4 regions of the Pelotomaculum schinkii genome follow, and region 1 is predicted to be linked to each of the others. Evidence: riboswitches for the same ligand, from Rfam matches in the RefSeq annotation. Region 1 holds a riboswitch; each other region holds the start of a gene.
The links. Region 1 has a riboswitch for cyclic di-AMP ahead of eam (glutamate 2,3-aminomutase). Riboswitches for the same ligand answer to the same signal wherever they lie in the genome.

Region 1 (7,891 bases):
AGGTGAAGACCTGTCATGAAGATCACCAGTACCGCTTTGATGACCCGGTAAGCCCCGGCAAATTTTTCGTAGTTCTGACGGCTTGGATCGATTAAAGGGAGGAGCAGCATACCCAGATAAATACCCGCAGTTAGCAGGGGGATGCCAAAGGCTCCCCAGCAGCGGGAGGAATAGCCGTCCACCTCACCCCTGTAGTTCCAGTGGCTGGCCACCCGCTCCGGCAGCTGCGGGTATACCACCGCCCCAAGGACTAGAGCCGCTACAATCAACAGCCATAACGGCCATTCCGACAAAAATATTTTAAAGGTATCCGGTAAACGTTTATTATTTCTATTCACTGGCTCCACCTACCTTTCTATTTAACAGATCTGAAAACCAGCCCATTACCTCCTGGAAGACTGTCATATTCAGGGAATAGTAAATAAACTGGCCGTGTCGCTCATCCAGTACCAGTCCAGACTGCTTTAACAGGTTAAGGTGGTGCGATATGCTTGGTTTGGATATGTCGAACTCATCGGCTATTTCGCCGGCGGTCAAATCACGTTCCCTTAAAAGCTTCAATATCTTACGGCGCGTTGGGTCGGCCAAGGCTTTAAAAGTAAGGCCAACCATAAGATATCCCTCCCAGCTAATTTGATATTTAGGTAATTATCTAAATATATTATAATTCACCTGCCACCATGAGTCAATATTCCTCTGGCCCTTTCGAAAACAATAAAGGTCTAATCCGTTATCCTGATACCTGCATGAAACGAGCAACGTGAAAGTGGTATTTGTTTTTTCCCGAACTCTAAAATAGCATTAGAATAGTAGGTAAGATAGCGTTGTATATCGAATTCATATTCATAACGGTCTTTTATGTTTGGAGGCATTATTATTGGAGACAAAAAAAAGCCATATTGCTTTGATTCAATGGAAAAGCTTTCGTTTAAAAATATTTTTTGAGGGAATTTTGGTCGGTTTATTCGCTGGTATACTGGTCGTGGCGTTTAGGTACCTCTTGGAAAAAGCCGAATTATTGCGCGAACATATCTATACTGTTTTAGAGGTAAACGGCTCTGGGGTCACTTTTTTATGGTTTATTGCGCTAATAATGGTGTCTGTCTGCCTGGGTTTTATTTCCCATATAGTCCCTATGGCCAGCGGAAGCGGCATACCACAGGTAAAAGGTATTATCCTGGGTCACTTCAAGATGGGCTGGCTAAAAATAATCATAGGGAAATTTCTTGGCGGAGTTCTTGCTATTGGTTCAGGCATGTCGCTGGGACGTGAGGGTCCCTCCATCCAATTGGGAGCTATGGCGGGTCAAGGCGTCAGCCGCCTTTTAGGCAGGTTAAGAATAGAGGAAAAGTATTTAATTACAAGCGGCGCCAGCGCTGGTTTAGCAGCAGCTTTTAATGCGCCGCTCGCTGGAGTAATCTTTGCGCTTGAAGAATTGCACAAAAACTTTTCCCCGGCTGTCTTGATGTCGGCTATGGCAGCATCGCTAACAGCCGATTTAATAACCCAACAAGTCTTCGGCCAAAAACCTGTCTTTAACTTCCATGATCTCGTTGTGTTACCGCATAATTACTACATTTATGTTGTTGGTCTTGGTGTCATCTGCGGGTTTTTGGGCTTTCTCTTTAACCGGACGCTGACAAAGACAATGGATAGTTACAATAAGATCACCTGGCTGCCAAAAACGTTTATGTCGGCGCCAGCCTTAATACTCGGTGGAATATTGGGCTTTTTCCTGCCTGAAGTTCTGGGGGGAGGAAACAAACTCATCGACTCTGTTGGACAGGCCAGCTATGGGATCGCTATTTTATTAATATTTTTTACTGTTAAATTTATATATACCATGATCAGCTACGGTTCCGGCGTACCGGGAGGAATATTCATGCCGATGCTGGTTATCGGAGCGCTGGCCGGAGCTATATATGGCAATATGCTCATAGTCTATTTTCATATTGATCAACATTTCTTTAATAATTTTGTTGTTTTGGCCATGGCTGCTTATTTCACCGCCATTGTCAAGGCGCCGGTGACCGGCAGTATTCTAATTACTGAAATGACAGGTTCTTTTGACCATTTATTAGCGCTAATCATCGTTTCGGTAACTGCCTATATGGTTAGTGATATCTTAAAAACCGCGCCAATATATGAAACATTATTGGCGCGGTCGCTGGTTAAAAAGAATCACAATATTTACTCCGGTTGGGACAATAAGACCCTGATTGAAGTTGCCGTATGTCTTGGTTCAAAGCTGGAAGGCAAAAGAATAATGGATATCGCCTGGCCGCCTCACTGCCTGCTGATAAGTATTAAGCGGGGCGAAGCCGAAATTATCCCCAGGGGAAATACAAAAATCATAGTCGGTGATTATCTATTCGCGCTTGCCAATGAAAATGAATCGGCAGATATAAAAGAAGCATTGTCTCTCATGGCAGGGACCGCTCAAACCATGGAATAGATAACAATACCGTGCCAGGCGGGTGTAATCATTTATTCTCCTTCGGGCAGGCAACGGTAGTCCAGCAACCTGTTTTCCCACGTACGCATCCTTACCTTACCGTCTCCTTGGTTCAGTATATAAGGAGGCATAACAGGAGTTTTTCCGTAACCGTTGGGGGCATTGATAATGTATGTCGGGACGGCCAAACCGGAAGTATAGCCGCGCAGTTTTTCCATAACTGCAATACCCTCGTCCACAGACGTAATAAAATGGCGTGTACCCTTTACCGCTTTAGCTTGAAAAATATAATAGGGCTTGACCCTTATCTTCAAAAGTTCCTGGTTAAGTTTTTTCATAACGTGCGGGTCGTTGTTTATTCCTTTTAAAAGAACCGCCTGATTCCCTAAAACCACACCGGCTTCAACTAGTCTATCGCAGGCCTGCTTGCTCTCCGGTGTAATCTCCCGTGGATGGTTAAACTGCGTATTAATATAAATTGGGGGATGTTTCTTAAGAACCTCACATAACTCCGGTGTGATTCGCTGCGGCAAAGTGACAATGGTCCTGGTGCCCAGACGCTTTATTTCCACATGCTTGATATTATCCAGTTCACCCAGCAGCCAGTCTATCTTTCTGTCGCTTAGAAGCAGCGCGTCGCCGCCTGTGATCAGGACATCGCGAATTTCCTTGTTTTCCCGGATATAGTCCAACGCAGCCATTAGATTCTGATGTGGCTTGTGTTGATCCACCTCGCCGATATTCCTGCGCCTCTGGCAATGGCGGCAGTACATGGCGCACTGGTTGGTAACGTTGATAATCAACCGGTCCGGATAGCGCCTGGTGACGCACGGCGCTGGGGAAGTGAATTCCTCGGCCATGGGATCGACATAACCGGTACTGTCCATCTCATCGATAGAAGGTACCGATTGCATGCGGATCGGGTCGTGGCTGCAGTCTCCTTCCATCAGCGAGGCATAGTAAGGTGATATTGCCCATCGATAACGCATCCCCACTCTTCTAATATGAGTGCACTGTTCATCATTAAAGCCAAATAGCCGGGCTAGCGTAAATACATCTTTGATCCGGTTGGCCATCTGCCAGCGCCAGTCATGCCAGTTTTCTTCGCTGGCGTCGAAATAACCGAGCTGCCTTTCCTTGTTAAAATTAATCATTTCCTGCATATCAAAACCGGTCTTTATTTCATCTTTTTTTTCCAGATAATCATTAATTCTCTTTTTTAAATCATCCGCCCGTTTAAGCGCAATAGCCTGTTTTTCTTCGTTCGTAAATTCGAATTTCTCAATAGAAGGTATGGACATCACAAGTATCTCCTTTCAAATTTTATTTGTAATGCAAGAAATAAAGTGCAGAAAACCCCCGGAGCATACGTCCGGGGGTTAAAAGAGGTCAAGCAAGTCAAAGGCTGGTTGTAGACCGCCTGTTTCCTCCCTTTCAACGCTTACGAAGTTAGCTGACGGATTCGGGCCGAAAGAGTAGCCCTACGATGCCGACAACACGTTGGAGTCTGGTCGAGCACCGATTCACCCCGTAAATTGGTTCCCCCGCTTCTTTTTATGAAGAATTAAGCGAATTAGGAGCAATATTAAATTCAAGATATACTGACAACAGACAACTTATATCATTCAATAAGGTTGCCTGTTGTCAGTATATCATAATAAATTTTCCAGGTCAATCTTATATTGACGTTCTTATATTGACGTTCTATTAATAATTAACCCCAGTGGTGCAATCAAGGCTGATATAATCACCATGGAACTATAAGAAATAGTTGCTGCTCCCCCAAAAAAATTATATTATTGCAGCTATTCCCCAAACTCCATACATGCCTCCCGGTCATAAGTTCCGAACCGGCATTGATACAATGAAGGAGTCTTAATAACTGTTAGACATGCTCTGAATTATACATACCCTCCTTTGTAAAAGCCAGGCGCCATCATAAATTTGGGAATCTTTTGTTTAATCAGGCGATTTGCTATATTGACCAAGTAATCTAACTATGATATCATAAAACAACCAACAACTTGATTATATTAATAAAGTTGTCTGTTATTGTGTGTCACGCTAACTATTTTTCCCCATTGCAAGTCAAAGTAAGGTGAAATTCATAAAATTTTAGAATGTAATCGGGATATCCCCTGGTTATTTAAAGCTTATATCAAGTCAAGGCAGAATAGGTTAGCAAAACAAGCTAAAGCCAGTTTGCCAAAGTCCCAGGGATATTCCTGGGTTTTATGTTTTAAGATGCAAGTTTAAGGAGGTGGACAAGAGGACCAGCTTATAGAAAAAAATTATTATGGGAGGCGAAATCATTTTATGATACGGAAAACCCTGTTACACGCGATTCTGGTGGCCATGCTGGTATTCGCCGTGGCCGGCTGCGGCGGATCTAAAGAAAGCGAAAATCCAACTACCGGCGAGCAGGTTAAAGAAACATTCAGTTGGTCCTGTTCCGGCCAATACCGCCCGTTTAACTATTATGACGAAGGCAATAACCTGACCGGCTTCGACGTGGAAATCGGCAAAGCCCTGGCTGAAAAAATGGGCCTGGAGCCAACACCTGTTACGGCGCCATGGGACAGCCTGATTAACGGACTGCAGGCCAAGCGGTATGACGCCATTCTAGGCAGTATGACTATAACCGAGGATAGAAAGCAACAGGTCGATTTCTCAGACCCCTATTACGTTTCCGGAGGCCAGCTCTTTGTCTATAAGGAATCTGGGATAAAAAGCGTAGCAGACCTAAAGAAAGATACCAAGATCGGCGTGCTCACCACGAGTACTTATGACGAAGAAGCAAGAAAATATTCACAAAATATTATTAACTACTCAAGTGACGAGACTGCTCTGCGTGACCTTGACGCCGGCCGCTTGCAGGCTGTCATCACCGACCGCTTTGTCGGCAAACTTGCCATAGATGAGACCGGACTGAAAAACATCGAAATGGTCGGAGACCTCCTGTTCGTGGAGGAAATCGGTATTGCCTTCCGCCAGGAGGATGACACTTTGAGGGAAAAAGTAAACAATGCCCTTAAGGAAATTAAGCAAGACGGTACTTATCTGGAAATCAGTAAAAAGTATTTTGATCAAGACATCAGTAAATAAAAGGTTAGACAACCTTTTATTCTTATATTGCCGGCATGCTATTCATACTAGAGGGAGGGGACACGCCCAGGCGGGTTCCCCTTCCCTAGAAAGTTGGGGGGTGTTGACTTGCATTTCTTATCCGATCTGATAACCTACGGACCGTTTTTTTTCAAGGCCATGCAGGTTACGGTACTGCTGACAGCCGCTTCAATAACTATAGGTATGGCCATCGGTCTGTTGTTTGCCCTCCTCAAAATTTCCAAGCGAAAATTATTTAACCGTATTGCGGATATTTATATAGGTTTAATCAGGGGTACACCTCTAATTGTACAGCTTTTCTTCGTTTATTTTGGCCTGGCTGAGATTGTGGACTTCGGCCAGTTTTGGTCGGCCTCAATTGCCCTGGCGGTTCACAGCGGCGCTTACATTGCGGAAATATTCCGGGCCGGCATACAGTCCATAGATCGCGGCCAGATGGAAGCGGCTCGCTCACTGGGTATGAGTTATCCGCTCGCCATGCGCCGGATCATCCTGCCTCAGGCATTTAAGCGCGTTATCCCACCACTTGGCAATCAGTTTATCATTGGGCTCAAAGACTCCTCTCTGGCAGCCTTTATCGCCATGGATGAACTATTTCACCTGGCACAGAGGTTTGCAGCTTCTACCTTCCGTTCAATGGAATTTTATGCCATGGGTGGTCTCTACTACCTGTTTCTGATTACTATTTTCACTTTAGCTGTTAATGCCCTTGAACGGCGTCTTAAAGTAGATGAAATTTAAAGGAGGTGTTTTATTTGATAAAAATTAAAAACCTCAACAAACATTTTGGCTCCCTGCATGTACTACGTGACATTGACCTCAATGTGGGGAAAAGCGATGTGGTTGTTATCATCGGCGCCAGTGGCTCGGGAAAAAGCACTCTATTGCGCTGTATTAATCTCCTTGAGGAACCCAGCAGCGGAGAAATATGGATTGAAGGAAATATAGTGGACCGTCGCAAAAAAAACCGACTTAACATCCTGCGCCGGGATGTAGGGATGGTCTTTCAGCACTTTAACCTGTTTCCCCATTTTACCGTGCTTGGTAATATTACCGAAGCGCCTGTGCAAGTCCGCCAAGTGGATAAACAGCAAGCATATGAGAGCGCCATGGCATTGCTGGAAAAAGTAGGCTTGACTGATAAGGCCCATGCCTACCCATCTCAACTGTCAGGCGGCCAGAAACAGCGGGTGGCTATTGCCCGGGCCCTGGCTATGAAACCCAAGGTTATGCTGTTTGACGAACCGACTTCGGCCCTTGACCCCGAACTGGTGGGAGAGGTATTGGCGGTGATGAAGCAGCTTGCCGCCGAGGGCATGACCATGATTGTGGTATCCCATGAAATGGCCTTTGCCAGGGAGGTAGGCGATTGGTTGGTTTACATGGATGAAGGTAAAATTGTGGAAGTCGGGCGCCCGGAACAGATTTTCGAGGAACCCCGTCACGAACGGACAAAAACTTTCTTAAGCAGGGTTAGAGAACCGAACAATTTTAGGAAGAGAGAGCCCCGGCTTTTCACTCCCCGGACAGGTAAAGGAGAAAACCGGGGACTGGCCACAGACGCAGTTTAATGCAGACGGGACAATTCCGGGTATCATCACCACCAGGAATTGTCCCATCTATTCACAACCTGGACTTTCATGTATATTAAGACAAAACAACTGCACGTATTATGGTAAGCTGCCTAAAGAAAGCGTCACTGACCATAATCTCCTAATTCTGGTCAGTGACACCACAGAGATCTGCTGCTTTCCGAAAACACTACCCCACAGTAATGACCTTGCCCGGTTCAATAAGTCGACTGTTGATATCGTACATATTGGAGACCACTCCAACGGCCAGCTTTTCTTTCAGCTTGTAATAATTCAGGCAGGTACCGCAGACCAGTATTTCCGTCCCCGCAAGAGCCAGCTTTTGCATTTGTTCCAACACCGGTGAGCCTTCCAAAGCCAGGTACACTCCGGTATTAAGAAGAAGCAGCGCTTTGGCTGACTTTTGTTCAGCGAGCGTAACCATCAGGCTTTTCATCAGGACTTCACCCAGGTCGGGTGAACCCTGACCAATGGCGTTGCTTGTTATAAAGTACACCGCCCTGCCTTCTTCAACCTCCGCCACGACTTTCTTAGCGGGGTCCGTAGCGGGGACCTCCCCTCCTGTTCCACCGATGATCAGGTGGTAGGCGCCGTCCTTCTCCTCGACCTCTACGCTGCGTCCGGCATTCCCGGCAAAACGGGAAACATTTTCCCTGGCAGCGTCATTATCGACGATTACAAGAAGGGGCTCCACCCCTACTTCTTCCAATGCCTTTTT
Region 2 (7,891 bases), 320 kb from region 1:
CACCGACCGGAATTATTTTCTTCTTTCAGGTGAACTGGTATACCGGCAGCCCGTCCTTAGTGGCTCCGGGGAATGCGCCAACCCTAACGAATCCTTCTTCCTCCGGTTTTCCTACCGGTTGAAGCTGCTGTCCCCAATATTCATGCCCGTACTGATAGGTCTCAGGAACCGGCAGGTAGGGAGCAGCAACCGGACGGTGGTGTTTGAATTGAAAAACCCCGGGCGCTACCTCTTGAAAACGGGAGTGTTTATACGGCGCCACTGGCTCCAGAGTCTTATCCTTAACCGGCTCACCCTTTGACTGGCCAGCTTGCTTCTCTTCTTCAACTGTACGATCTGTAACTGCAATAACTTTATTTTCCTCACCAGCTGCATCTTTGCTGGGTTTTTTTTCAGGCTCATCCTGGATAACGCCTTCTTTGGACTGACTTTCCCCAGTAAACTGCTGGCGGTAATAAAAGTATGGTTTCCAGTTCACAGCCTCTCACCTCCTAAAGTATAGTATGCAAAAGTTTACCAAGAGGTAAATAGTTTAAACTAAATTCCAAAAGCTTCACCAATTTATATATACTGACATATTTATGAACTAAAAATATAATTATACGGGACTAACGGTAATCCGGTCTATTGTTAGTTCCCTAAGGAGGTTAATTTATGGAAACTGAAGGCTTAAGGCCATTCCCCCCATTTGAGACCGTTTGCATTGAAGTCCCGAAGGTATACGATTTCTGCTTTCAGGCAGAACGCCGTGAAAACGTCTGCACGCCTTTAGGTAAATGCTGTCCGCCTGAAGGCGCCACGGTCAACTGTATCATCAACTCTGCCGTTTGTTCTGAAGTTGGCAGGAGCACACCCGATCAAACAGGACGGGCAAATGTCACTTTCGCTGTAACGGTCACTTATACCCTGCAGGTCCTGGATGCCGGCGGAATGATAGTTTGCGAGTTTGAAGACCTGATGTTCAGCTTCACCAAAACTGTAGTTCTCTGCGCACCGGTTGGTACCTTTACCAACTGTGAAATTGTCAGTTCCGCATGTACCTGCCTGATTCTCGGCAACCAGATTTGCTGTACTTTCGATCTTTGCTTGGTCATCCAATCCCTGGCTATAGTCAAATTGCTTATACCAAGCTTCGGATTCTGCACGCCGGCCATGTGTGAACAGGTTTCGCCCCAACCCCCGTTCGTCTGTCCGCCTACTCTATTCCCGCCGCAGTGCAAACCGCTCTGCTAAAGAAAGGGGCCGGGCATAACCCCCTTCCCTTCCGGATTGGCATGCACGCAAGGAGGCAAAGGATGTTGCTATATCAGACGCATTTTACTGTAACGGGTCTGGGCGATTTAGAAAAAGTAAATAAGATGAAAAAGACCATTTTATGCCTAGAAGGGGTTAATAAGGTAGAAATAACAGGACTGAACAGGGTAAGTATAACCTATGACCCCACTAAAACAATACCCGGTGTATTCAGTTCTATTATGAGCAGCTTAGGTTTAAGAGCGCCAGGTGGATGAGGAAAGTGCTAGACACGGTAGTTGCCGGGTAGAAAAAGGTTTGGGCTTTTAGAAAAAGCCCTTTCTTTATTTTTCAAATAAATATTACCATCTTACTTTAATTTTCAACTTCTTATATCTATATGGAGATAAAAATATCTCATTAAACTATAGACTCATTCATCGTTTGAAAACGATTTTGTCTATATTGATCATAAAAAATATAATCTGACAGTAATAGTATTAAAAATGCCGAATCCCAGTAATATTTATACTGGGTACGGGGGAACCAATTACTTGGGGTGAATCCCATTTGCGCCATGCGTGTAATATTAGTGTGAAAGAGGACAAGCCTGCCCGTTATTTTTGGTTGAGAGTAGCCATGGGGCGCCACGACACACTAATTTGGCAAAATGGGTAGGGTATCTTTCACCGAACCCGCCAGCTAACCCCGGAGGCGCTAAGAAAGGGGCAATCCTGTTGACAAGCATCAAGCGTTTACTGTTCGTACTCGTCCCTTGTTTATTATTAATTTTGGTCGCCGTACCGGCAGCTATGGCAGCGCCATCAGATCAAGGTGAGGTAAGTTCAAACTGGGGCGATATTTATGGCTACAATGATTACTATGGTTACGGCAATCCAACCGCTACAAATGAGGCCGTACTTGCCGCGACACCAACAACTGCCGCAACGAACCCGCTTCAGTCTTATTGGAACAAGTACTATGGAACTGGATTTAACCAGAAACCGGTCACTACTACACCAACTACACCTACGACCCCAACAACTCCAACAACTCCAACAACTCCTACGACACCGACCACCCCTTCCGGGACCAGCGGATTAACAGCCGACGAGGCGCTTATGTTCGATCTGGTCAACCAGGAAAGGGTAAAAGCCGGACTGCCGGCTTTCACACTCGATCAAAAGTTGACGGAACTGGCCAGGATGAAAAGTCAGGATATGTACCAGAACAATTATTTCAGCCACACATCACCAACATATGGCTCAGCCCTAAACATGGAAAGACAAGCGGGCTATTCGGCCAGGGTCATGGGTGCGGAGAACATCGCCAAGGCGGCGACAACGACACGGGCACATGAACTCTTTATGGGCAGTGAGGGGCATAAAGCCAACATTCTCAATCCCCTCCACGACTCAATTGGTATAGGCGTCACCAAATCAGGCAGCGGGGTAGTTGTCACCCAACTGTTCAGTGGCGACTAAACAACTGACTAAGATTAAAACCTAGAAATTTTATAATCATTATTCTTCAGGATTCTTCAGGCACGCGAGAGCGTGCCTGTTTTTTTTGCTGCCTCCACAGGGAAATAGAAACGAATCATATGATACAGAATAAAATATAGTTATACCAAACAGAATAAACCCTGCCAGCTTTTGAATGAAAACAGGGCCTGGACCAAGAAAGGGGATACAATTTGATTTATTTCGATAGCGCGGCCACCTCCTGGCCGAAACCTTCTAAAGTCTGGGAAGCCATGGAGCACTGTATAAAATTCGTAGGAGCCAACCCAGGCAGGTCAGGACATCAAATGGCACTGGAGGCGGGACGCCTCGTAGATGAAGCCAGAGAACTTCTGGCCGCCCTGTTCAATATCAAGAATCCTGATCGTATTGTATTTACCATGAACGCGACGGAGGCGCTTAACCTTGCCATTAAAGGCTTGCTCAAGGAAGGCCAGCATGTAATCACCAGCTCTATGGAGCATAACTCGGTAACCAGGCCGCTCTATGTGTTACAGGGTAAAGGTGTCGAAGTCACCAAGGTTCCCTGCGCTAAAGACGGCTCGATCAGCGTCAAAGATATTGAGTCGGCTATTAAACCGAACACCGCTGCCGTAGTAATCACACACGCCTCAAACGTTACCGGGACGATAATGCCGATCGGTGAGATTGGCCAACTCACCAAGAAAAAGGGACTCTGTCTGATTGTTGACGCCGCTCAAACAGCCGGGGTTTTTGACCTGGATGTTTCATTCATGGGTATAAACCTGCTTGCTTTTCCGGGCCATAAAGGGCTGTACGGGCCTACCGGAACAGGTGGCCTTTATATCGACGAGAGGCTGGAGTTGACGCCCCTGAAAGAAGGAGGCACAGGCAGTTATTCAGAGGCGCCCGGACAACCGGAAGTATTGCCGGAGCGTTATGAAAGCGGCACGGTTAACTCGGTAGGTATTGCCGGATTGGCGGCAGGTTTAAAATTTATACGGATGGAAGGGATAGACAGGATTAGAAAACACGAGATGGACTTAACCAAGCGCTTCCTGGAGGGAGTTTCCGGACTGAAAGGTATCACGTTGTACGGACCGGAAGAGCTTTACAACCGCGCGCCTGTCGTATCATTCAGCCTGGAGGGAAAACCGTCCGGGAAAGTGGGGTATGCGCTGGACCAGCAATATAAAATAGCCTGCCGGGCAGGCCTGCACTGTGCGCCTGATGCGCACAGGACCCTGGGTACCCTGGAGCAGAGACTGGTACGCTTCAGTTTTTCCTATTTTAACACTGAAAAAGAAGTTGACTTTGCCATTCGTTCTTTGGCCGAGATTGCTGAGATACCGCCCGGGGAGTTTAACAAGGGCGAGGATAAATCTTGCGGCTGCTGAAATTTGGCGAAAAAACCGGTATCAAAAACTCGATTCTCATCGCCTTTTACCGGAGCTAAATTACGTCCCATTTTGCACAGCGGGATCCCCAGCGGCCAATTACTTTTTCATTCTCATAAATCTCAACTATCTCGCATACATTCGAGCACCCGTTACAGTCAAAGCTTCCAGTGCGATAGGGAAGACCGGTTACAGCAAATCCTTTAAAACTGGTACTATTACCTCCCGCTGTCTTTTCCTTGGCCAACTGCGCGGCTCCGATTGCACCCATTATATTAAAGTATTCGGGTATAATCACCGGCAAACCCAAGGCTGTTTCAAAGGCCGTCCTAATCCCCACATTGGCGGCAACACCGCCCTGGAACACCACCGGAGGTAATATTTCCTTGCCTTTGGCCACATTGTTAAGGTAATTGCGAACCAGCGCGTCACACAGCCCTTTAACAATGTCCGGGAGTCCATAACCCATTTGCTGTTTATGAATCATGTCCGATTCGGCAAAAACAGTGCAGCGCCCGGCAATGCGCACAGAGGCTTGGGAATTAAGAGCAAGTTCGCCAAAACTGGTAATGGGGATGTTGAGGCGGGCAGCCTGCTGATCCAGAAAGGAACCGGTTCCTGCGGCACATACTGTGTTCATGGCAAAATCAGTAACGATGCCATTCCTCATAATAATAATTTTGGAATCCTGGCCGCCTACCTCCAGTACTGCCTTGACATCCGGCACAAGCATGGAAGACGCGACGGCATGGGCGGTAATCTCATTTTTTATAACATCGGCGCCCACCATAACTCCTGCCAGGTAGCGACCGCTGCCGGTCGTACCTGCGCCGGCTATCTCAATGTCCGGCGGCACTGCCGCCGCCGCTTCTTTAAGACCTTCCTGGATAACCTCTATAGGTCTGCCCATGGTACGAAGGTAAAGGCCGGTTAGGACATCTCCGGCCTCGCTCATTACAACAATATTGATACTGACTGATCCGACATCAATACCTAAATATGCTTTCATAACAAGTCCTTCCTGTCACTGTTTAACCAGTTACACAATTTGTTCTCGCCTGCAGGAGTTTTTTCCTTCTCAGCAGGTCGGTAAATGCCTCCAACCGGGTAGACATGCCTGCTTTCCCGGTCTGCTCGTCCAGGAAAAAAGTAAGTACGGGAATATCATAATCCCTGCTGACCCTGGGCAGGATGGTGCGGGCGACAATTTCCGGGATGCAGGTAAAGGGGGCCAACTGGATCATGCCATCAAACCCGCGCTTGGCGCAAAGAATGGTGTTGCCGATTGAATCCCGGCCGTGTCCTCCTACCAGTTCAGGGAGATAGGGGGCGGCGGCTTCTTTGACGGTCATTCCTTCAGTTGTTTCATTCCAGGTGTTGTCCCTGGTCCAACCTGTGAGGAACATAGATCTTTCCACTTCAACCCCCAGATTGCCGAGTGTTTCTTCAATCTCCAGGTTGCTGGCAGGTTCCAGTAATACGTAGATTTCCCCAACAATACCGACCTTCAGTACCATACGTTGGGGGTCCTGCGGGATATTTTTCAGGGCTTCCAGAGCAGCCGCTTCAGCTTCCATAATTTGCGGCGTGGTGTAAGCCTGGTCAATCCACTCAAGCGCCTTGCGGTAGACCCTGGAGGTGTTGCCGCTGGTTAGTTCGCGCGGTCTGGTCACATGGCTCATTTTTTCTACGTTGTCCAAAGCCTGTAGTTTGCGCCAGGCCCGCTTTATATGGGAAATGATGCCCCTTATGGAAACACGCGCTTTGTTAAGCGCCAATACGTTTCTGATGAAGTTTAAAGGGTAATGGCGGGGTGGTTCAAATACTATCATTTTGATATCATGACCAATGTCTTTTAGGATCTTGTGATGAAGCATGGCGTATTCCCCTGCCCGGCAAGGGCCCACACCGCCTGTCGTGACAATGGTATCGGCGCCCATTTCAATACATTCCAGGTAGGTTCCCATCAGAATTTTTAGTGGAAAACAGGCAAATTCGGGTGAATACCGCACGCCAAGATCGAGCGTGCGCTTGCTGGGACGCGGGGGGGCCACCACTTCGTTGCCGAGGTCCTCCAGGAGCATTTTAAATGTTCGCCACGATTCACCCATTCTTGGAAAAGTTACTTTCGGCATGCAAGCGCCTCCTTCCTGCGCCTGACCATATCAACGAATGCCTCCAGGCGGGTGGTCATGCCTGCTTCTCCGGTTTGCTCATCAATCATCAGGGTCATAAAAGGAATATCACTGTGTTTTTTGGCTTCCATTTCGATTAATTTATTCAACAGGGAGTCAGGGCCGCAACCGAAGGCTGTTAAGTGCAGGACCCCGTCAATTTTGTTCTGGTTAAAAAGAAAGTGGGCCGCCTTGAGCGCCCTGTCACTGAAGGTCCAGAAAAGACGTTTTGGCAGGCTGCAGTTTTTCTGAAGGGCAAGTAAGGCCGGGTGAATATTTTCGGCCGTGATGACTTTAACCCCATACTTCCTTAACTTATCAATCAAATTCACGCTGATGAAACTGTCGTAAATAGCATAGGGATAACCAAGTACGGCAAACTTCAAACCGGACTTGGCAGAACCGTCAAAATCCGCCCCCCCGGCCTGGTTCTCCAGGAAATCCATGGCCTGAACGGGGCTCCATCCTTTTCTCAAAAGTCTGTTATAGCGGTGCAAAACCCCCACGGCTTTCAAATATGCAAGGAGTACCGATAGTATTGGCGCTCCCAGGCGCTTACCGATTTCAAGGTACGCTTTTACAACCGCAAAGCGGCCTTGTCTTGTATCCATGCGGACGTCGATAATAGGCGGTACATTCTTAATAGAATACCGGATCATATCGGGCAGGCCAAGAAATTTGGGACAGTAAACTGTCCTCCGGTTAAGGCAGACCACCCTTGGGATATAAAGGTAATCGACCTTGTCTTTAATATCCATAACATGACCGTAGAATAGTTTAACAGGTACACAGGCGTCAGCCAGCGCCTCACGAGTCCCTTGATCTAAAATATTTTTGGTGGTCCTGCCGGATGTCACTACCTGGACACCGAGTTCATTGAAAAAAGTCCGCCACATAGGGTAGTAAAGATAATATAAAAGAGCTCCCGGAATGCCAACCTTAATAGTCACACCGGTCACAGCCTCCTTAGTTGATATTGAGTTCTTATTACTATACTGGCTGCGGGGATGGGTTATGCCCGTTCCTTTTTCGTTTAAAATTCTATATGTCTAGGGAAATTCCTCCAGCAAAAATCAACAAAAAATGAGCCTTGACAACTAAAAAGGCCGCCACTGCCGGGCGGCCCTTTTGTTTTTTTATTGTATTTTAACCCGGTGCATTTTCTTTTGACCTCTTTCAGTCTTAGGCATCCGGATCTCCAACAGTCCGTTGTGATAGTTGGCCAGGGTTTCTTCGGGTTTTACCTCCGCCGGCAAGGGCAGCATCCTGCTAAAAGTACCATAGTATCTCTCAGAGTGGAAGATGTTATCTTCCTCAACTTCTTTAAATCTTTTCAACTCGCCTTTTAGGCTCAGTGTGTCAGGAGTTACCGCGACTTCAATATCATCCTTGGACTCAATACCGGGTAGTTCAGCTGTTGCAACAACCTCCTGATCTGTCTGGTAAAGGTCAACTCTCGGTCCAAACTGTTCGGTACCAGTCATAAGACCCCGTCTTAAAAAATTGTGATCAAAAATTTTGTTCATCTGGTTACGCAAATTGCTGATTTCCCCAAAAGGATCCCAACGTACTATACTCATTTTTTCACCCCCGGATTAATGTT
Region 3 (7,891 bases), on a different contig from region 1:
ACGCTGCTGCAATGCTTTGGAAACCTGTACATGCCCGTCGCCATAACTGGCGTATAAAATAAGAATCTTGCGTTCCCGCTTCGTCTTCATGCCGGATCCTCCAATGTTTGTAGCAGGTATAAAACATAAGATTTTGGAGCTTCCATTATTATAGCTGTTAAACCTTTAAATAACATTAGAAAAGCAACTTTTTTTTACATTACCCCGGTTAGAGATTTTCTTGTTTTTGAATATTTGAAGCAGAATTAATATATGTTAAGGGTTGTATCTTTTGTTAAGAGGTGTTTTTTTGTGCATAAGGCAAGGATACTGATTGTTGACGATGAAGAACGCATCCGGGATATGATCAAGGAGTATATCAGCCTTGAGGGATATTCGGTTGACGAGGCATCAGACGGAGTTGAGGCTTTGGCGCTGTTCAAACAAAACAAGTATTCCCTTATTGTGCTTGATATTATGATGCCCAGAATGGATGGCTGGAGCGTGTGCACGGAAATCAGAAAAACCTCCAATGTGCCTGTGATCATGCTGACAGCAAGGGGTGAGGAATACGATAAGCTTTTTGGCTTCGAACTGGGAGTGGACGATTACATTGTAAAGCCATTCAGCCCAAAAGAACTGCTGGCCCGCATGAAAGCCATTATCAGAAGAAGCGTTTCACCATTACCGGAGGCGGCGCCGGAGAATAAAGCTATCTTTGAAGGCCTGGTGGTAGAGTTTGCTGCGCGCAATGTCTATGTGGATGGTAATATTATTGACCTTACGCCAAAAGAGTATGAGCTGCTCAATTTTTTTATCAGGAACCCCAACAGGGTATTTTCCAGGGAACAGCTTCTTGAAAAGGTATGGGGCTATGATTTTGCGGGCAATGACAGGACCGTGGATACCCATGTTAAAATGCTGAGGGAAAGCCTAAAAGACTACAGGAAATTCATCGTTACCGTCTGGGGGACCGGTTACAAATTTGAAGCGGGAGTCAAAAAATGAAAAGCATCGGCTTTAAGCTTTGGGCCGGGATGATGGCGCTTGTAATGATGGTATTGATACTTTTATGGCTTTTCCAAATTGTATTTCTGGAAAGCTTTTATACCCGCATGCGCATATCGGATGTCAAAAATCAAGGCGCTTCCATTGCCAAATTGCTTTATGACGGGAGCAGGGCCGAATTCAAGGATAAGCTGGATGCTTTTGCTTTTAATAACAACCTGAATATCGAGTTGCTGGATCTGGACAGAAACTCCATCTATACCACGGATTCAACAAGCATGCACATACCCATGCAAAGAAACATTGCCAGGGCGGAAGCTTTTCAGGCCGTTTTGAGCGGCAAGGAGGTCACCATTCCACTGACTCACCCACGTTTCGGCTATGAATTTATGCTCTTGGGCCTGCCGGTCAAACAATCCGGGGCATTGTCCGCCGTGATGTTGATCAATATGCCACTGGCTCCTGTTGAAGACACTGCCTTGATCTTAAAATGGCAGCTGTTTTATATCACCCTGGTCCTTTTGACTGCTGCCCTGCTGCTCTCCTTCTTCCTCTCCCGAAGCTTTACCCGGCCCATACTGGAAATCAAAAAAGTGTCTGAAACAATGGCTTCAGGCGATTTTTCAGCAAGAATAAAATCGAACAAACAGGATGAAATCGGCAAACTGGCAGAAACCATCAATTACCTGGGACAACAGTTAGCCAAAATTGAACAACTTAGAAAAGATTTAATTTCCAACATCTCCCACGAACTCCGCACGCCTTTAAGCATTATCAGAGGGTATGCTGAAACCATCCGGGACGTCAGCGGAAATGCTCCGGAAAAACGCGAAAAACAGCTTGGCATGATCATTGAAGAGACAGAACGCCTCAGTGAAATTGTAGACGACATCCTAAACCTTTCCCAGCTCCAGGCGGGCTATGCCCGTCTTAATAAAAGCCGTTTCCCAATAAAGGATGTGCTTGACACGGTTATAAAACGATATGATGTTATAAGCGAGAAAACTGGTGTGCAAATCATACTGCAAGATTCAAAACATGCGCTTGTGGAAGCGGATGAAAAAAGAATTGAGCAGGTATTTTACAACCTGATCAATAATGGCATCAAGCATACACCCCCGGGCGGGACTGTTACAGTCAAGGTGATTGACCACTTGCAAGTTGTCCGTGTCGAGGTTACGGACACGGGTAGCGGTATAGCGGAAGAGGATCTTCCCCATATTTGGGACAGGTACTATAAAGCTAAAAAGACTGCCGGTAAAAACGTCCTTGGCACAGGACTGGGACTCGCCATCGTCAAGAGCGTACTGGAAGCGCACCAGGCGCCTTATGGAGTGGAAAGCAAAAAGGGGGCCGGCACAACCTTCTGGTTTGAGCTTCAAAAATGATATTCTTTTTCAAGACTATCACCGTTCTTTCAGTCTTCTAACATACTTCTATCACAATTGTTCCTTATAATAAAAATACAAGCTGCAAAAAAAAGATAAGGAGCGTGATTTCATGATCAACTTCAGGAAACTGCTTGTGGTGGCAACAGTCGCAGGGGTTCTGGGCGCGGCAGGCGCCGCCTATGCGGCAACAGCAAAAACACCGGCAGAAATAACAGCCGAATTGACAGGTAAAACAGTTTCGGAGCTTTACAATGAGCGTGCCGCAGGAAAGACCTACGGCACAATAGCAAATGAAGCAGGCAAACTGGATGAGTTTAAAACACAAATGCTTGAGCAAAAGAAAATCATGCTTGACCAGCGAGTAGAGGACGGCAGGCTTACACAGGAACAGGCAGACAACATTTATAACAATCTACAGAACCGCCAGGCTGCCTGTAACGGAAACGGCAATGCCGGAATGGGCAAGAATTACGGCGCAGGCTTTGGACAGGGCAAAGGTATTGGTAACGGAACCGGTGTTTGCGATGGAAGTGGTATGGGCAATGCGAATGGCAAGGGTAACGGAAATGGTTCAATGAAAAACGGCGAGGGTATGGGCTTCGGACACGGATTAAACAGGTAGTTGCCCGAACAGATCAACCAGGCAACCGGCAGAGCCCAGGCAAACCGCATGGCCTGCCGGTTGGGTCGAATTTCATAATAAACTCAGACATTAATGCAGCTCGGGCGGCAACCCCCCTGCTCTCTAGACAATGATCCGCTTTCCGCATAATATGATAGCAAACTTTAAGAATACACATTGAAAAGGGGCATTTCGATTTAAATAATTTGAATCGAAATGCCCCTTTTACACAGTATTTGCAAATTAATTTTACCTTACGATCAAAATTGGTTTTTCAATACCAAGCGTAACTTTGCGGGTTACACTGCCTAATAAATTAAGCACGCCGCTCATTCCGCTGGATCCCATGATCACAAGATCAATATCATGAGAATTTACATAATTGACAATCTCTTCAGAAGGATTCCCCTCAACCGAATGGATGCTGACCTTATTCGACATATCCTCAAGCATGTTTTGGGCTTCGTTTAAAATTTTGCTGGATATTATCCTGCTTTCTTTTTGATAATTTTCGATAAGTTCCGGTGAAAATTTATAAGGATTAGACGGATAATCAATTTTAGAGACTTCCAATACATTTAATATCATAATTTCACTGCCGAATGCGCCTGCTATTTCTTTTGCTTTTTCAATAGCCAGATCCGAAAATTTTGAGCCGTCAACCGGTACGAGTATTTTTTTAAACATAATTCATGCCTCTCCTTCAAAGTAATATGAACAACTGGAGACTTATCATTCTTTCTAAATAATATTTTAAAATGTTTTTGTATGTTATGCAATGAAAATAAGTTTAAGTCAAAACTGTATCGGCACCGATCCTATTGGAGTGCATGCGCGCCCCGTTGGAATGAACTCTGTTATAATCCAACAAGTTACTCATCAACTTCAAAAACATGGGTATTATTGACAAAGTTCAAGGCCACAGCTTCCTCCATAGTGTAGATACCTTTGTCTTTACCCATCAACCATTTGGCAGCATAAATAGCTCCTTGTCCAAAAGCCGCCCTATTTAATGATTCATGTACTATCCGTATGGTCTGATTGGGAAGGCCAAAAATCACTTCATGTTTACCGACTATCCCCCCAACGCGGATGGAATTCACATGTTGCCTTTTATCAAGACCCAGGTCTTCCGCAATCCTCAAAGCTGTTCCAGAAACATCCCTTTTATCACGGAAATGCTCTTCGATAATTTCGATATCAGCGTGGGGAGCGATCCTTTGCAGTACTTTAGAAGCCTCGATCAAGAAATTAATGCCCAGAGTGATGTTAGGAGAATACAACACCGCCGTTTGCTTGCCCAGCGCCTTTAACTGCTCCAGATGAAATCTATCATATTTTGAGATAGCCGACACGATGCGAGTTCCATACTGGGCCGCTTGTTCATAATTCTCAATCGCACTGGCAGATGAAAAGTCAATGATTACATCCACATGATTATCTTGATAAAAAGCTTCGGAATCTATATCTTCTATAGAATAGATCATTCCTTCATTATGATCAAAGCCTAACAAGCGGCTTGCATATTTGCCTTCCATGGCTGTTGATTTTCTCAATACCCAGCTTAACTCGCAGATTTCATCTTTTATGATCTCTTTGGCCACCACTGACCCCGTCCTGCCAAAGCCGAACATCCCAATCGTAATTTTCAAGCGGCATACCTCCTGACTTTTATTCTGATTGCTCGCAGCTTCATGCAGCCATTATTTAGCCACCCCATTCCAGGAACACAAAGCCCCCGGCATATATCTTCCGGGGGTAAAAGAGGTCAAGCAGGCCCAAGCCTGGTTATAGACCGCCTGTTTCCTCCCTTTCAACGCCTACGAAGTTAGCTGACGGATTCGGGCCGAAAGAGTAGCCCTACGATGCCGGCAACCGGTTGAAGTCCGGCCGACTATCGATTCACCCCCGGAAATTGGTTCCCCCGCTTCTCCTAAAGAAGAATTAAGCGAATATGGAGTAATATTAAGTTTAATACATACTGACAACTTATGTAATATACTAAGGTTGTCTGTTGTGAGTATATCACAATAAATTTTCCAGGTCAATCTTATATCGGCGGACTCGCGGCCAAGCATGATTTGGCAAAAAGATACATCAAAACCTATCTGTCATAAGCCAGAACAAATTCATATATTGTAAACCGGGATGAAGATTTTTCATTTTTTATGGAAGGCACTGTCTTCTGAAGGCAGGTAACGTATTAGAAATAAAACTTGGAAAGCTCACCCGTGGGCCCTGGGATTCGTCGCTGGTTGTTGTCTACGGGAGGAGGTAAGTATGACTGATAAGTTTGAACTGGTGCTTTTTTCGACCGATCCTGTATTCATCCGGCAAGCGGTTGCCGCAGGGATTGACAGCATCATGGTTGACTGGGAATCCCTGAACAAGGAACAGCGACAAGCTCTGGCCGATACCCAAATTAATTATGATACCCTTGAAGACTTGCGACGGGTTCGGGCCTGCACCGAAGCGAAGGTCATTTGCCGGATAAACGGTTACGGCACGACAACAGCAGAAGAAGTGGCGCAGGCTGTTAAAGCTGGAGCAGATGAAATTCTGCTCCCCATGGTCCGGACGTTGGAAGAAGTTGAAATGGTTCTGGACTGGGCCGGAGGCCGTTGTGGAGTGGGTATTTTAGTTGAGACCGTTGCCGCGCTTAAGCTTGCCGGACAATTAGCCCGCCTGCCGTTATCCCGGGTCTACGCCGGCTTAAACGATCTGGCCATTGAGCGAAAAACACCAAATATCTTTACTGCCCTGGTTGATGGAACGGTTGAGAATACCCGGCCTTTTTTCACAGTTCCATTCGGCTTTGGCGGGCTTACCTTGCCGGAACGCGGCCACCCCATCCCCTGCCGCCTGCTCATTGCTGAAATGGCCAGGCTGGGCTGCCGTTACAGTTTTTTACGGCGCTCTTTTCACAGGGATATCCGGGGGCGTGATATGGCCGCCGAGATTCACCGCCTTCTTGGAGCGCTGAAAGAAGCACAACAGAGGTCGCCTGAGGACGTGGCCCGGGACCGGCACGCTCTCGAAAACGCGGTCCGGGCCTGGCGCGGCGTGATGTCGCGGTCCAGGGACAGAAAGGAGCCCCTCTGTTATGCATGAACTACAGGGCAGGCACGTACTGGTTACCGGAGCGGCAGGGTTTATTGGCGCCAATCTGGTTCAGGCGCTGCTCCGGTACGGCGCTGAAGTCCATGCAATTATCCGACCGAACTCAAACTTGTGGAGAATTGAAAAACTACTTCCTGATTTATACCTTCATGCAGTAGACATAACTGACCGTGAAGGGCTGAAAAAAATAGTGCTGGAAACAAGCCCGGAAATTATTTATCATCTCGCGGCACAGGGCGTATCTCCTGCTTTTCAGGAGCGCTACGAGATTTTAAGAACCAATATTCTTGGTACATTTAACCTTTTAGAGGCAACTGCGCCTTTGGACTATCAGCTCTTTGTTCATTTGGGGGGCTCTTCGGAATACGGCGCGAAGCACGGGCCCATGCGGGAATTGGACTGCCCGGAGCCTCTAACTTTCTATGGTACGGCCAAGGCTGCGGCGACACTGCTTTGCCAGCAGCATGCCAGAGCGAACGGCCGGCCGGTTGTGGCGCTGAGGGCATTTTCAGTCTACGGCCCCTGGGAATCACCGTCACGCCTTATTCCTACAGCTATCAGGGCAGCACTGGGTGACCATGAGCTGGCTTTGACTGCCGCCGGCTTCCGGCGGGATTTTATTTTTGTCGAAGACCTGGTGGAAGCTTGCCTGCTTGCCCTGAGAGCGGTAAGGATCTGTACCGGTGAAATCATTAATATAGGGACCGGAAAGCAATGGAGCAACGAGGAAGTCGTTGACCTGATTCAAGCCGTGACCGGACGGCGGATCAAGGTACGGGTGGGGGCTTACCCCGCTCGTGCCTCCGATAAAGCCCACTGGGTGGCCGATATTGGGAAGGCCGGGAGCTTGCTGGGGTGGGAGCCCCGGCATCCGCTCCGGGCCGGGCTGGAGAAAACCATCGCCTGGTTTCTTCTTCATCAGGATGACTACGATGGCCTTTCGCAGGAATTACCAGGTCCGGGAGCAAGGGACGCTGTTTCCGGTCCCGGCAGTTTTGCGCCATTGCAAACGGAGGTTTGAAATGCCATATGAAACTCAGTTACCGTTCCGGGGAAGGACAAATGATGAAGCGCCTGCAGCAGCTGCTCTTCAAGACCCGGAGGTCACCGTTGTTATTCCTGTATACCGGAACCGGGAAACACTTCGCGAACTTCATAGCCGCCTGCGTAAAGTTTTTGAAACAGGACGGAGCAGTTATGAAATTATTTTCGTGGACGACTCCTGCCCCGAAGGCTCCTTTGCCGTCCTGGAGGAACTGGCCCGGGATGATTCCCGGGTAGCCGCGCTGGCCCTGGAACAAAATACCGGTCAACACCGGGCAGCGTTGACCGGGCTGAGATTTGCCAGGGGTAAAGCTATGGTAGTGATGGATGCGGATCTGCAGGATCCGCCGGAGGCAATTCCTGTCCTTCTGTCCAAGATGAAGGAGGGGTTCGACGCCGTTTTTGCCGGCAGGCGCGGTCGCTATGAATCAAGGTTGAGGCTGGTCACCTCCCGCCTTTTCAAGGGACTACTTCACCTTTTGTGCGGCGTTCCCGCTGACGCCGGCATGTTTTTTGTGATAAGCCGGCAAATGGGTGAACGCCTTCTGGCCATCAATGAGCCCCATCCTTTCGCAGTGGCCATGATTGGCTGCACCGGGCTGTCCGTGGCTTCTGTTCCGGTGGTACGGGCCCGCCGTCCTGACGGCGGCTCCGCCTATAGCTCCTGGAAGCGCCTGAGAACCGGCTGTCTCACAGCTGCCCGGGTTCTTGCCTGGAAATGGAACAG
Region 4 (7,891 bases), on a different contig from region 1:
GGCTGTCGCCAAATTGATCTGTCGCTACCAGGATCTCGTTGGCTTTGCAACTATTCCCCTGGGTCCAGTAATGACAGTCGTTGACAATGCAGTGGATGTGCTGATTAATTTTTTATCACCCTTTCGTAAAATTATAATCCGACTATATTCTTTACCTTATAGGGGATTTTATGATGTCAAACTTAGGAATGCAGTCAGGTTGTCACGGCCATAATATTGTCAGGAGGGATGCGGGATGGGCATGTCGCCGCGAGAAATTGAAGAAAAAGAGATTGCCCGCAGGCGCAAAATCAGGAAAAGGTACTATTGGAGCGGCATGGAACTGCGGCCGAAGAAATTTATTGGGGCGGTGACTGCCGGCAAGATCAGGGATCTGCTTCGCAGGTTGCCGGAGACTATGAGGAGCCGGTATTAGTACGGGGTCGGAAAATTTTAATTGGGGGTTACAAAATCCCAGGCCGCTTAGTAATTAATTACAATTTATTTAAAATATTTCAATGTTTTTTCTTGGTTATGCAGGATTCTACAATGACTGTCGCGAAGTTACCAGTAATAAGTCAAAGGGGTGGGGATCATGCACTGTTCAGAATTGCTTGAGGAAATTGAAGAACTGCGATCGGAGATGTACAGCTTGTTCAGTTCCGATGCTGTCTGCGCCAGCTTGTTGGATATCAGCCAACAGCTTGATGATTTAATTGTCCGGTACTATCGCCGCGTTGCATGAACTTAGCGAGGCGTCTCCATTTATAGCTGCGTCTCTTTTTGCCGCCGCAATTTGAGCATCAATATTACAGGCTCAATCCTTTCACCTGGCTAAAATTAACAATAGACCGAGCCTTCCTTTTCCATCCCTTGCTTTTTAAGCCTCCGTTGGTATAATATAATTATCTTGCTTGGGCTTTTTAAAGTTCTGCTCTTCTTCCCGATACAGGTATGAGGGTTAGGATTTTGTAATGTTCCGACAGGCAAGAGAAACCGGGAAGGGAGTGTTTTTTTGATGTTGGAAGATAAATTGCTTACCTGTAAGGAATGTGGTAGGAATTTTATTTTTTCAGTATCCGAGCAGGAGTTTTATGCCGAGAAAGGCTTTGAACATGCCCCCTCGCGCTGCCAGGAGTGTCGCCTGGCCAGAAAAAATAAAAAAAGCGAAGCCGGTTTCAACAAGGGGGGGTACAGCCAGTTTTCAGCGAACAGGTCCATCCGCGAAACTTACGAGACCGTCTGTGCGGAATGCGGTTGCGTCACCGAGGTTCCCTTTAAACCAAAAGAAGACCGTCCCGTATACTGCCGGCAGTGCTATATTCAGAAAAAGCAGAAGTACTAATAGATCGATAAGGAATCTCCCAGCGGGGTGTTGTGCCAGTTGAAAGTATTTGTAAATATTGACGGGGGCAGCCGCGGCAATCCCGGGCCCGCTGCAGCCGGTATGGTTATCACGGATGGGGAAGGCGGGCTGATTGCCACCAAAAGCAAGTTTCTGGGCCCTAAGGTCACCAATAACTTTGCTGAATGGAGCGCCCTGGAGGGGGCGGTCACGGCCTTGATTCACCTTGCCGGGCGGCAGGATGGTTTGGAAGCGGAAATCCGGGCCGACAGCCAACTGGTAGTGCGCCAGTTTAACCGGCAGTACCGGATTAAGGAACCTGCCCTGAGGGAAATTGCCGAGAGAGTGTGGAAGAGCCTGGCGGCGGCGCCGGGGTTGAAGATAATATTAAAGCACGTGCCCAGGGAAGAAAACACCGCAGCCGATGCAGCGGTTAACAGAGAACTGGATAATTACGAGAAGTGGTTGGAAAAAAACAATAAATAGTTCGAGATTTGCTGCGTCCAAAAAGGAATTGCAAAGCCTTTATTGAATAGTTCCTGAAAAATAAAATAAAGGAGGGTGTCTTGTGGAAATTTTAAAAAAGGTCAGCGAAGGCGCCAAGTCGATCAGCGAAGGCGCGAAATCCATTGGCAAAAAGTCCAGCGATCTGGTCGAAACAGCCAGATTGAAGATGGAAATTTCAAAGCTGGAAAAAGAAATGGAAAACAACATCACCGCGCTGGGGAACCTGGTCTACCTGCAGTATAAGGGCGATGAAGGTCTTGCAGAGGAAATAGACCGTCTCCTGCTAAGCACCAGATCTTTGGAGTCTGATATCGCCGACATTACCGAACAAATCGTAAAAATAAACCCCAAGCCGCCCGTCTGTGCCAGCTGCCATGAAGAGCTGCCGCAAAATGCAAAATTCTGCTGCAACTGCGGAGCGAAGGTCCCAGAAGCTCCTGCTGAATAAAAATCCAACCCCCTTAATGGGGGTTTTTTTGGGAATGTGGTTGGAGCTGTGGGCAAATTGCTAAATTTTGTTCATGGTCAAGCAGGTGTGATGGCGGGTATAATTGAAAAAACGCCGAATCCCCGTATAGCGGGGTACGGGGGACTTATTTAAATGGGTGAATCCATAAAGGTAGTTAGCAGCCGGTAGTCAAAAAGTCAATATTTGAAGGAATTCGCTTTAGCAAATTCCACAAGCGATCCGGCTTCCGACCTCCGACTGCCGACGACCGAATTGGTAGGGTATCCTCTAAACCCGAACCCGTAAACTAACCCCGGAGGCTTAAGGAGGGACACATATGTCAAATGTTACCCGTGCGCTCATGGGCTTTTTTATTTTAATCGGAGCCCTCATTCTTCCCACCGCAGCTTTTGCCGCCAGCCATACCGTTACCAAGGGGGAAAGTCTCTACATTATCAGCCGCAACTACGGAGTCTCTGTTGATGCCCTGGCTCAAGCCAATGGAATTACGGGTACGTTAATTGAAGTAGGCCAGAAACTCGATATTCCAGAGAGCGGCCAGTCATACATAGTCCGGTCGGGTGACACTCTTTACCAGATTGGCTCAAAGTTTGGCGTGAATTACCAGGAAATCATGTCGGCCAACGGGCTGGAAAGCGACTATCTCTACCAGGGTATGGACTTGTATATACCCTCTTCCTACGGGGGAAGCAGTGAAGTCAGCAGGGGCGGTCTGACTACGAGGGCTTCGGCCTGGGAAGTTGACCTGCTGGCACGGTTGATTACCGCGGAGGCTGACGCTGAGCCTTATGTCGGTAAGCTGGCAGTTGGAGCGGTTGTCTTGAACCGTACCAGGGACGCCAATTTTCCCAAATCAATATATGATGTAATTTATCAGTACGATTCCGGTACCTACCAGTTCGAGCCGGTGATGAACGGCTGGATCGAAAGGCCGGCTACTCCCGATTCAGTTCGGGCGGCCAAAGCCGCCCTCAACGGTTGGGATCCTACCAACGGAGCAGTTTATTTCTTCGCGACCTATGTAACGAATCCGTGGCTGTGGTCCAGGCCTTTGAGCGGTATCATCGGGACCGTCGCGTTTACTTACTGATTAGCTGTCGACTATCCAGCCAATGCAGGCGCGAATTCATTCGCACAAAAGTTTAGATGCCGGAAGTTTGGCGTTGGCGCGCCGGGTGCGATTGAAATCGCACCCACATCGCTAAGCTTTGATCCTCTGCCTGTGCCCGCAATAGCGGCATGGAGAACTACTCTGTGTTTATCTGGATGCCTGTTGAACAAAGGCAGGAAATCTCAGCGGGGCAGGAGAATATACTGATGAAAGAAATTTTGTCGGCAGGTGGGGGGACCAGATGAGGGTTGGCGTTGATATAGACGGGGTCCTGGCAGACAGTCTGCCCCTATGGGTTAAAGAGCTTAACGATTATTTTAAACAGAATAAGAGCCTGCAACAAATACAATTGCAGGACGTATGCCGGACCTACGGGATTACCGGGGAAGAGCTGCTCGGCTTTCTACATGACCGGGGCAGGTTTTTAATGACTTCGCCCCCGCCGCTTCCCGGGGCGTCGTATTACCTCAACCAGATCAAGAAAAGCCACGATATTTTTATTGTTTCCGCCAGGGATGAAAAATACGGCAGGGAAACCAGAGATTGGTTGCATAAGAACAGCCTGCCCTTCGATGAGATCCTGCTCCTGGGCAGCCATGATAAAAGAGAGGCCTGCCTTACCAACGACCTGAACGTACTGATTGAGGACACGCTCAAAATCAGCGTAGAAGTAAGCGCGGCTGGAGTTCCTGTGCTGCTGATGGATGCCCCTTACAATCAGGGCGTCCTGCCGGGGCTGGTTTATCGTACCTATTCCTGGCAAGAGATCTACCGGACCATTGCTGACGAGCCACATTGGTTTGACCGGGTTTTCTCAAAAGAGGTCAGCTTCTAAAATTGCAGGTACAAATTCATTTGCAAATTTAACTTGAAAAAATTGGTTATTTTACACGTATAGGGGACAAATATGTCCCCTATACGCCATTTTTCTCCGGCTCCCTGCTTGCCTGGTTTTTTATCTCTTTGCGCATTTTAATAGTTTGTTAATCTTTTTGTAAGGGCCAATTAATTTTCTTGGTATATTTTAAACAGAAGGTTATAGACATGCATTTTTTAACCAGGAGAAATTGTTAATGTCCCAGGGAAGCCTGTGACTCAACGTTAACGGCGGGAAACATTAAGGTAGGGCAAGATACTTTACAGCAGGAGGTCATCATGAAATCGGTTGAATTAAAAAACGGAATCTACTGGGTTGGCGCGATAGACTGGGACTTGCGCTATTTTCACGGCTATATCACGCCACGGGGGTCAACCTACAACGCCTACCTCATTGAAGATGAGAAGACTGTGCTGGTCGATATGGTCAAGCATTACAAGGCTGAGGAACTGCTCGCCCGGATTAAGGATGTTGCAGACCCTTCCCGAATAGATTATCTTGTGGTGAACCACATTGAACCGGATCACTCCGGAAGTTTTCTAAAAGTGTTGGAGGCGATGCCCCGGCTTAAAATTGTGACCTCACCCAGGGCCAAAAAAGGGCTTGAGCGCTATTACAAAAAGGAGTTCGATTGTATCCTGGTCGACTCCGGCGACGAACTAACAATCGGGAAGCGCACCTTGAAGTTCGTGCATACGCCAATGGTGCACTGGCCTGACAACATGGTCACCTATATCCCTGAAGAGAAGGTTTTGTTGCCGAACGACGCCTTTGGTCAGCACATCGCCAGCGCCGCGCGTTTTGACGATGAAATCGGTTGGGACATTGCTATTGAAGAAGCCGGCAGTTATTACGCCAATATTGTCTATCCCTACGGCGACCAGGTGAACAAGGCCCTGGACATCGTGGGCCAGCTGCCGCTGGAGATGATCGCTCCCAGCCACGGGGTGATCTGGCGCAGCTACATCCCGCAGCTGCTCCCCGTTTATCGCCGGTGGGCCAACAACGAAGCGCCGCGCAGGGCCCTGATTGTGTATGACACCATGTGGGGTTCCACGCAGAAAATGGCGCTTGCGCTGCAGGACGGCCTGGAGAGCGCCGGGGTGCCTGTCTCAGTGCGCTGCCTGCAGACCAACCACATCTCCCAGATTGTCCCCGACGTGCTGCATTCCCGTGCTGTGTTCATCGGCTCACCCACGTTGAATAACGGCATGCTGCCTTCAGTCGGCGCTTTTATGACCTACCTGAAAGGCTTGAGACCCAGGAGAAAACTGGGCTTTGCCTTTGGCTCCTACGGCTGGGGCGGTCAGGGAGCCAAGGAAGTAGCGGCGGTAATCAAAGAAATGGGCTGGGAAACGCCTGAAGAGCTTATTAATATTGTGTACAACCCGGATGAAAGCGAACTCGAAGCAGTCCGGGAAGCAGGCAGAAAGCTCGGTGCAATGCTGTAATTGCTGTAATTAAAGAAAAATTTATTGCAAAGGAGTTATGTCGAATGAATGAAAAAGCTCTATTTAAATTAACCTACGGCGTGCATGTGATCACCTCGAAAAAAGGTGACCGGATCAATGGTCAGATTGCTAATACAGCCATTCAGATAGCCTATGATCCGATCACCGTTACCGTCAGTATCAACAAAAATAACCTGACCCATGCGTATATCAAGGACAGCAGGACATTTGCAGTCTCAGTCGTCGGGCAGGACGCGCCTTTGTCCCTGATCGGCCAGTTTGGCTTTAAATCCGGACGGGATGTGGACAAGTTTGAAGGGATCAATTACAAACTGACTCCAAACGGTGTCCCCTATGTGACGGATTACACCTTGTCCTACATGGAAGCGGAAGTGCTGCAGGAAGTTGACGCCGGAACCCACACCATCTTTATCGGCAAGGTGATCGGTGCGGAGGTCTTACAAGAAGGTACCCCGATGACCTATGCCTACTACCATGAAATCAAAAGAGGGAGCGTCCCCAAAACCGCCCCTACTTATAGTGCGCTAAAGGAACCAAAGCCTGTATCGGAGAAATACGTCTGTTCCGTCTGCGGCTACACCTACGACCCGGAACTTGGCGATCCGGACGGCGGCATAGCGCCGGGAACGGCCTTTGCCGACCTGCCGGAGGACTGGGTCTGTCCGGTCTGCGGAGCGGGCAAGGGGGATTTTGAGAAGGCCTAAAAGGCAAAGTCCTAATAGGGAAAGACAGAGAACCCGCTGTTTAATTGTTTAAGATAAGAAACAGTTTATGTAGAGTAATAAAGAAAAGCCTCTTGGGCTTTTCTTTATTGGTGGAGACGGTAAAGAATTCCTCCGTAGGTTTGATATTAGACCAAGTCGTCAATAGACTGAAATAAGTATTTTAAATTTATTAAACTGGTGTGAGTTTAGGTAGAAATAAGTACTCGAAAACCTGTATTTTTTAATAACAGAAATGTTAGGGGATTACTTATGCGTTAAAAGCTGTTATAATACAAAATATGAAGTCCTGACAAAATAATATATGGTAATATATGGTTTTAACAATGCTGTTGATGTCAAGAGAGCTTCCACAATGACTACATGCTTAGTATCCAGCTCTGGCAACAACTAGTCAGTTATAACCGACACCTCTCCCCATAGTGAGAATAGGGTGGCCGATGCAACTCATAATATCACCTGGACTATATGTTATTGCCAGGTTAGAACTTTATAGGGTGGGGCGTATAGCACCACCTTTTACTTTTTTCAATGTAAATTTATTAGTTAAATGGGATGGTGTTAGGGCTTTACTAACCAATTTGCGAATTTAATTAAGGGGGAGTAATAATGGGGAAAAAATATTTAAAGTTGATTGTAATGGGTGCTATTTTAGCAGTTTCTATTCCTCAAGCTGCTTATGCTTATATTGATCCCAGTACCGGCAGTTACGTTATGCAGGTTTTGTTAGCAGCAGTGCTCGGGGTTTCTTTTGTTGTAAAATCATATTGGAATAAGATTAAAACTTTTTTTCGAAAAGGCCATTAGATGTTAAAAATTTTGAATGGGGGCTATAAAGATAAAGGAAATTAACAAAATCCCATCTTCATTTAGGGATCCCAGTGGTTTTCTTTTTTTGCAAGATGGAATGATTTTTCGTCAAGTAAATAAGAATTATCAGGAACATTATGAGCTATTGATGACTTCAAATCTCTATCAAACCCTTGTAGAGGCCGAATTAATTGTTCCTCATATTGAAACAAACATTCAAGCCCCAATGCCCGATATAGCATATAAGATAATTAAGCCGGAAGCTATACCATTTATATCCTATCCTTACGAATGGTGTTTTAGCCAGCTAAAAAATGCAGCACTGGCTACTTTGCAAATTCAAAAAACAGCATTGAATTTTGGTATGTCTTTAAAAGACAGCAGTGCCTATAATATTCAATTTAAGAATGGAAAACCAGTTTTGATCGATACGCTGTCGTTTGAAAAGTATCAAGATGGAAGACCTTGGATAGCCTATAAACAATTTTGTCAACACTTTTTGGCACCACTTGCCCTGATGAGCTATTGTGACATCAGGTTAAATCAGTTGCTGCGAATTTACATGGACGGCATTCCTTTGGATTTGGCCTGTAATGTGC

Region 2: another riboswitch for cyclic di-AMP. It lies ahead of Psch_RS01780 (CAP domain-containing protein); the one in region 1 lies ahead of eam (glutamate 2,3-aminomutase).
Region 3: another riboswitch for cyclic di-AMP. It lies ahead of Psch_RS20435 (4-hydroxy-tetrahydrodipicolinate reductase); the one in region 1 lies ahead of eam (glutamate 2,3-aminomutase).
Region 4: another riboswitch for cyclic di-AMP. It lies ahead of Psch_RS16560 (LysM peptidoglycan-binding domain-containing protein); the one in region 1 lies ahead of eam (glutamate 2,3-aminomutase).

What each region holds. Positions count from the first base shown of each region.
Region 1 covers NZ_QFGA01000001.1:681,379-689,269, forward strand. Annotated here, with positions in the region: gene Psch_RS03285 (SdpI family protein) at 1-338, opposite strand, end outside; gene Psch_RS03290 (autorepressor SdpR family transcription factor) at 331-612, opposite strand; gene Psch_RS03295 (ClC family H(+)/Cl(-) exchange transporter) at 878-2,455, shown strand; gene eam (glutamate 2,3-aminomutase) at 2,488-3,756, opposite strand; cyclic di-AMP (ydaO/yuaA leader) riboswitch at 3,878-4,036, opposite strand; gene Psch_RS03305 (ABC transporter substrate-binding protein) at 4,772-5,560, shown strand; gene Psch_RS03310 (amino acid ABC transporter permease) at 5,669-6,322, shown strand; gene Psch_RS03315 (amino acid ABC transporter ATP-binding protein) at 6,337-7,152, shown strand; gene yedF (sulfurtransferase-like selenium metabolism protein YedF) at 7,343-7,891, opposite strand, start outside.
Region 2 covers NZ_QFGA01000001.1:358,304-366,194, forward strand. Annotated here, with positions in the region: gene Psch_RS01765 (hypothetical protein) at 26-478, opposite strand; gene Psch_RS01770 (hypothetical protein) at 655-1,233, shown strand; gene Psch_RS01775 (hypothetical protein) at 1,296-1,511, shown strand; cyclic di-AMP (ydaO/yuaA leader) riboswitch at 1,731-1,964, shown strand; gene Psch_RS01780 (CAP domain-containing protein) at 1,971-2,717, shown strand; gene Psch_RS01785 (aminotransferase class V-fold PLP-dependent enzyme) at 2,930-4,114, shown strand; gene Psch_RS01790 (acyl-CoA dehydratase activase) at 4,170-5,123, opposite strand; gene Psch_RS01795 (acyl-CoA dehydratase activase-related protein) at 5,146-6,249, opposite strand; gene Psch_RS01800 (acyl-CoA dehydratase activase-related protein) at 6,237-7,238, opposite strand; gene Psch_RS01805 (Hsp20/alpha crystallin family protein) at 7,425-7,868, opposite strand.
Region 3 covers NZ_QFGA01000004.1:278,469-286,359, reverse strand. Annotated here, with positions in the region: gene Psch_RS20460 (MGDG synthase family glycosyltransferase) at 1-90, opposite strand, end outside; gene Psch_RS20455 (response regulator transcription factor) at 292-987, shown strand; gene Psch_RS20450 (sensor histidine kinase) at 984-2,375, shown strand; gene Psch_RS20445 (DUF2680 domain-containing protein) at 2,488-3,000, shown strand; gene Psch_RS20440 (universal stress protein) at 3,250-3,687, opposite strand; gene Psch_RS20435 (4-hydroxy-tetrahydrodipicolinate reductase) at 3,873-4,652, opposite strand; cyclic di-AMP (ydaO/yuaA leader) riboswitch at 4,802-4,961, opposite strand; gene Psch_RS20430 (aldolase/citrate lyase family protein) at 5,281-6,111, shown strand; gene Psch_RS20425 (NAD-dependent epimerase/dehydratase family protein) at 6,104-7,141, shown strand; gene Psch_RS20420 (glycosyltransferase family 2 protein) at 7,143-7,891, shown strand, end outside.
Region 4 covers NZ_QFGA01000003.1:91,650-99,540, forward strand. Annotated here, with positions in the region: gene Psch_RS16530 (DUF1540 domain-containing protein) at 1-109, opposite strand, end outside; gene Psch_RS16535 (hypothetical protein) at 236-415, shown strand; gene Psch_RS16540 (aspartyl-phosphate phosphatase Spo0E family protein) at 575-724, shown strand; gene Psch_RS16545 (zinc-ribbon domain containing protein) at 998-1,324, shown strand; gene Psch_RS16550 (ribonuclease HI family protein) at 1,364-1,810, shown strand; gene Psch_RS16555 (zinc ribbon domain-containing protein) at 1,893-2,279, shown strand; cyclic di-AMP (ydaO/yuaA leader) riboswitch at 2,382-2,615, shown strand; gene Psch_RS16560 (LysM peptidoglycan-binding domain-containing protein) at 2,617-3,390, shown strand; gene Psch_RS16565 (5' nucleotidase, NT5C type) at 3,653-4,246, shown strand; gene Psch_RS16570 (FprA family A-type flavoprotein) at 4,567-5,739, shown strand; gene rd (rubredoxin) at 5,784-6,464, shown strand; gene Psch_RS16580 (hypothetical protein) at 7,092-7,289, shown strand; gene Psch_RS16585 (class I SAM-dependent methyltransferase) at 7,306-7,891, shown strand, end outside.